One region of the Rossellomorea sp. LjRoot5 genome, then DNA from elsewhere that is predicted to be linked to it. Evidence: riboswitches for the same ligand, from Rfam matches in the RefSeq annotation. Region 1 holds a riboswitch; the other holds the start of a gene.
What was found. Region 1 has a riboswitch for S-adenosylmethionine ahead of ACSQ2E_RS02445 (methionine ABC transporter ATP-binding protein). Riboswitches for the same ligand answer to the same signal wherever they lie in the genome.
Positions count from the first base shown of each region.

Region 2: another riboswitch for S-adenosylmethionine. It lies ahead of ACSQ2E_RS03205 (homoserine dehydrogenase); the one in region 1 lies ahead of ACSQ2E_RS02445 (methionine ABC transporter ATP-binding protein).

Region 1 covers NZ_CAXUQN020000001.1:494,864-497,975, reverse strand. The annotation lists gene ACSQ2E_RS02455 (MetQ/NlpA family ABC transporter substrate-binding protein) at 1-225, opposite strand, end outside; gene ACSQ2E_RS02450 (methionine ABC transporter permease) at 247-912, opposite strand; gene ACSQ2E_RS02445 (methionine ABC transporter ATP-binding protein) at 902-1,915, opposite strand; SAM riboswitch class I at 1,985-2,090, opposite strand; gene ltrA (group II intron reverse transcriptase/maturase) at 2,319-3,112, opposite strand, start outside.
Region 2 covers NZ_CAXUQN020000001.1:657,234-660,345, forward strand. The annotation lists gene ACSQ2E_RS03200 (DUF2254 domain-containing protein) at 1-1,354, opposite strand, end outside; SAM riboswitch class I at 1,602-1,712, shown strand; gene ACSQ2E_RS03205 (homoserine dehydrogenase) at 1,837-3,087, shown strand.

The sequences.
Region 1 (3,112 bases):
TGCGTTGTTCGGCTGTATGTAATCACTGAATTCCTTCACTTCCACCGTGTAGCCTTTTTCTTCAAGACCGGGCTTGATTGCTTTCGTAACCATATCACTATATGGACCGGATGTGGCTCCGATCGTCACTTCTTTTTTATCTTCTGAGCTTGCCTCTTCTCCTCCGCAGGCTGCCAGTACGCTCATTGTTACCGCTAATGCTAATAATAAAATCCACTTTTTCACTTGTTGTTCCCCCTATAGTTGTTATCGTTTATCCACCAATCGTGCAAACACATCACCCGTATACTGGATGAGCTGAACCAAACAAATCAGAATGACCACGGTTGTAATCATCACCGTGTTGTCATATCGGTAGTACCCGAAGCGAATCGCCAGGTCCCCAACTCCCCCGCCGCCTACAATGCCGGCCATGGCAGAATAGGCGACTAAACTGATCGTTGTAATCGTAATGGCCTGAATGACCGCCGGACGCGCTTCCGGTAACAGTACATCCTTGATGATCATCCATGGACTCGCCCCAACGGAAACCGATGCTTCAATGACTCCCTTATCAATTTCTCTTAAAGACGTTTCTACCATTCTCGCAAAAAACGGAATCCCAGCAACCGAGAGTGATACGGATGCCGCTGTCGGCCCGATGGTCGTCCCGGTTAATAGTTTGGTTAATGGTAAGAGGGCTACTAATAGAATGATGAAAGGTACCGAGCGTACCATGTTCACGACGAATCCGACGACCTTCTTAATCACACTATTTTGTAAAAATAAGCCCTTGTCTGTCACAAAAAGCAGAATCCCCAGTGGCAATCCCACTATAATTGCTACGGCTAATGAGATACCCACCATATACACCGTTTCAAAAAAGGCTTTATTCAATTCCGGCAGTATAGCAGTCAATGAATCAGGCAGCATCCTCGAGCACCTCCAGGCTTTGCGTCTTCGCCGTAATATAACGGATCGCCGCTTCGATTTCGTCAGCTGTTCCAATCAGTTCCATGATGAATATCCCGAGTGGGACATCCTGAATATATTCGATCTTGCCGTGCAGGATATTCCCCCGCACCTTGTACCGCTGAAACACCTCTGATACGACGCTTTCCTCGGCGATGGATCCTTTGAATTGAATCTTGATGAGCTTCCCTTTTCTCGATTCCAGCAGATGAGGCGGCAGGTCGAATTGGAGAATCGTTTCGATGAATTGCTTGGTCAAGGGCTGTTTCGGTTCGTCAAACAGGTCATACACGGGACCTTCCTCCACGATCTTCCCGTCCTGCATCACGGCCATCCGGTCGCAGATTTCCTTCACTACTTCCATTTCGTGGGTGATGAGGACGATCGTCAAGCCCAGTTCCTTGTTGATCTTTTTCAACAGCCTCAAGATCGATTTGGTCGTATTCGGATCGAGGGCCGATGTCGCTTCATCACAAAGTAATACCGATGGGTTATTGGCAAGTGCCCTCGCGATCCCGACTCTCTGCTTCTGTCCCCCGCTGAGCTGAGCCGGGTACGCGTCGGCTTTGTCTGAAAGACCGACCATCTCCAGGAGCTCGACGACTCTCGGTTTGATTTTCGCTTTCGGTACATGCGCTGCTTTCAAAGCAAAGGCGAGATTATCAAACACCGTCTTCGACTTGATGAGGTGAAAATGCTGGAAGATCATGCTCGTTTTCTGACGGGCAAGCCTCAATTGCTTGGACGTAAGCTTCGTGAAATCCTGTCCATCAATGATGATTTCCCCTGATGTCGGGGTTTCAAGTAAATTCAGGCATCGAATGAGTGAGCTCTTCCCCGCTCCGCTGTATCCGACGATTCCGAAGATTTCACCCTTCTTGATCGTCACAGAGACATTGTCAACACCGACCACCGTTTGCTTTTTCGTTTTGTACGTTTTAACCAGATTCCGAATCTCGATCAATGTGCACACCCCTTTTTCTCCAATAAAAAATGCCTCTTTCAACTGAAAGAAGCATCGCCTGTTTATCTCGACTTATCTCTCAGAATGAAATCATTCTGCAGGAATTAGCACCGTTCCATTACTGGAGGTTGCCGGACGTCATAGGGCCTGATCCCTCGGTCACTCTGGATAATTGAAAGTATGTAATTTTCAAAATTTTATCTTATAGAGGATAATACTGGGTATGGGACGGGAAGTCAATAGATGATTTTGATGGTTTTTTATGTAAGCGTTATCTTCGTTGTCCTGGCAACGTAATTCTGTTTATATAATAGAGTAGGGTGACCTTTCTCAAGGCCACCCCCTCATCAAACCGTACGTGCCCTATTAAGGCATACGGCTTACCAATGTGATTCCGCTTAGTTCAAGATGATGCAAACTTATTCGCACAGTGTATTTTAGAAAGTCGTTGTGAAGAAAAGTATTCCTCTCCCTTTTCTTTTGCTCTCTCCAGACTTCTTTTGTATTTCTTCTTTTGCTTATCTTTCATGTATTGGAGGTAGTATTCAATACCATCTCCATACTGTTTTCCGTAATATATTTGAAAAGCAGATTTAAGACCTGTACACGCAAAGAATTCAATGTTCCATTTCGTACTCATCACCCATCCTTTTCGTTGTGAAGGATGTTTGTGAAGCATAGCGACTCTCAGCCTTCGGCGAGTGTAAGAATCTATTGCCAGTAGTTCATCTCTGAATATGTTGAAACAACAGTTCAGTCGATATCCCTTCTCTTTGAATTCTTCAATCGCTTTCCACAAGGTTAGATAGAAGTTTACCTTTCCTTGAATGATGGAGTTTACGCGTTGGTACCACGCTTCTCTGCTTAAGGTGAGTGTTTTCCTGGTGGCTCTCTTAATTTTCATTCGAAAGTCTTTCCAGGTCTCATCTTTTGGTTTGGCTAAATAGTAAGGTTTACCATCCTTCTTACGTTTTCTCCAGTGTTGGAACGTAAAACCAATAAAGTCGAAATCATCATGATTGAAATCGACAATTTTAGTCTTCTCGATAGAAATTTCCAGACCTAGTTCATCGAGTTTCTCTTTTGTGATTTGTTCGGCTTTCTTAATGTCCTCTTTGGATTTGGCGAAAAGGAGGAAGTCATCGGCATACCGTACAAATCGAATGCCGTGTAAATCAAGTGTCCAATCCAGTTCGT
Region 2 (3,112 bases), 160 kb from region 1:
TATTTTCTATTTTCTTATACTCCTCAAGGTTTTGAGTGAGCCGTGCCAGCTTATGGACTTCCTGCAGGAGAAAGGTCTTATCCAATTCATAAATGACTTCCCTCTCTATATGGTCAATGGTATTGCAGGCGAACTTCCAAATGGCTTCATGCTTGGCCGTTTGAATGGATTCAGCAATAAGGGCAAGTGCCCGCACAATGTCCGTGATGATCAAATGATTGTCTTTTGCATAGTGACGGATATAGCCAAATCCCCGATATAGGTAATAATCAAACGGTTCAGATTGAAGGACGACCCGGGTTCTTCCTTCCTCATCGATTAAGTAGGGGGTGAAGGATAAGTGATCCTCAATTGTCAGCATGAGGTCGGCCATCTGATCGATGGTATTAGACGCGGTTTTAGGGTCATCATTCCCGAGTGATTTGATTGCCACTTCGGCCAGCTTGTGAATCCCCATTTGCAAGTCTTGAATTTCAGTTTCTTTATGCCCCATTTCAATGAAGTCGAGGTAGAAATTTGTTGAAATATCCTTTGTGTCCGGTCCCCATATGCTCAAGATTTCATTTCCGGCCAAGACGTAGTCCCCGACTTTGTAATGAAGCTGAATGATAAGGTTCTCAGCCTTTGCCATTTGAATTATTCCTTGAAAATCGATTAATTGAATATAGCCTGAACCCCTAGCACTCACATGAAGGGTATTCTGTTTATACTGATCCATCGTATCGCCATGTTCTGTCGTACGATGGGTCTCCAAATCTTTTTTAAGCGTTTGGTTGATCATCACTTCAGAAACCTGCTTCATATTGTACGTAATATTATGGACCTGCATCCAAGTCGAGGCATGGTTGATGAAGAATATGAACGTAAGGGCTGTAAGGAACGCCAGTCCGATCGTCATGACCGGCGCAGCGACGAACATTTCGTCCTTTGAACTTCCGATAAAAAGGAAAAGGAAGAGCACGTAAACGAAACTGCCGTTGAAAATGCCGAGGGCGTGCTGCGTCTGTTTGTCCGAAATGAAATCCAACAGCATCCTGGGTGAAAACTGTCCGCTGAACATCGTCAGCACGACGAGCAGGGAATTGAGCGTAAAAGCACTGAGTGTCAGAATGCCACCTATGAGTGTGCTTACCAGTATGCGAGTGACAGATGCATCCATACTTAACATATCAAACGTATACTGTGACACTTCCAGATAGAGATCTAAATAAAGGGTAACGGCGACCATGAGAAAGGACAGGCATATGTATATAAAGGGCATATACCAAATGGTGAGCCTGATTTCATGCATGCGCTGCCGTTTTGACATGAGCAAATATTTTTGAATGGATAAAGGAAGGATCTTTTTTAACATGATCGAAACGTGTCCTTTCTAGTAAATGGATATGGGTTAGTTTTCCCTCTCTAACAGGGTTAAAACTCCCTTCAACCAAAAAGATTAATAGAAATAGGAGTATTCCAAACTAAACTTATTGGAAATGTCCCATCCGGCTTAAGTGAAAGAATTTTTAAAAAATAACAAAAATTCTATTGACGAAGGGGTGAATCCCCTATATAATCCAATTCATACTCAAATATCAAGTGAAAACATAACGTTATATCTCTTATCAAGAGCGGCGGAGGGATAGGCCCTATGAAGCCCGGCAACCTGCAGGATCAGTCTGTAAAGGTGCCAATTCCTACAGATTCCATGTGGATCTGGAAGATAAGGGGAGGAGCATGGTCAATCAGCCCTCTTCTTACAAGAAGAGGGCTTTTCTGCATACCCTCTTTCTTTCCACCACGCCTTCAGACAGGAATCGTACGTGCAGGTAAAACCGGAAAAAAGGAGGCTGAATGATGTCAGCGATAAATGTGGCGCTTCTGGGCTTTGGAACAGTTGGTCAAGGGGTCTATGAAGCCATTGATACTCATCAGGAAAGATTGAAAGAAGTACTCGGTAAAGAGGTGAAAATAAGGGCAATCCTCATTAAGGACCCCTCTAAGCAAAGGGAAATAGATCCGTCCATTTTGGTCACGACAGAATATAAAGACATTCTCGACATACCTGACCTTCATGTGATCTTTGAAGCGATAGTAGGAGAAGAACCGACTTATACGTATATTACTCAAGCCATCGAGAAGGGGATTCACGTCATAACGGCCAATAAAGCCATGTTTGCAAAATTCGGTCCCGATCTTTTGGAAAAGGCATTAAATCATGGGGTGTCCATTGGTTTCGAAGCGACCACGGCCGGAGGGATCCCGGTCATCGGCACCATCCGTCAGCTCCTGAAGGTAAATGAAATCAGAAGCATTCAAGGCATATTGAATGGGACATCCAACTTCATTCTATCCCAAATGAGGAAAAAGGGGCTTTCCTTTGAAACTGCTCTAAAGCAGGCGCAAGAGAAGGGATATGCCGAAGCGGATCCGACGAGCGACATTGAAGGATATGATGCCTTTTATAAGCTTCTGATCTTAAGTCAGACCGCCTTTGGCAAGCAGACTGACTGGAAGGATATCCGGCGGAAAGGGATCACACACTTGACGGCGGAATGGCTGCAGGCAGCCGAGTCCTTCCGTTTGCGATTCAAGCATGTTGGATCACTGGAACGTGACGGATTCAATCGCATCAAGGGAGGAGTGGAACCGACCCTTGTCCACGACACCCATCCTTTTTACGGGGTGGAGGATGTGGAAAACGCAATTTCACTGAAAGGGAGTCTGGTAGGGAGAGTCACACTACTCGGTCCCGGAGCGGGGAAATATCCGACTGGAAGTGCCATGGTGGAGGATTTCCTCTCCCTGATACAGGGGAAATACACCGTTTCTCCCGAAAAGACGGTGACGAGCGAAGATTCCCAAGAAGAAAGCATCAGCCAATGGGTCCTGCGGTTCAAGGAAAAAGAGGAATATCAAAGCTGGATTACACCGTTCACCTTAAAGGACCGCATTCAGCTTGGAGAATATCTTTACGTGTTTGTCGAAGGCAGAAAAGAAGATCTTGAATCTCTTCTTCAATCACATGACCACATTCAGGCTGTATCGATTTTACACGAAATTCCTCTTGAAAATGAAGTGAAGGAAGGAATCGGTGTTTTATGACGGCTGTAGGGAAAGCAGAAAATAG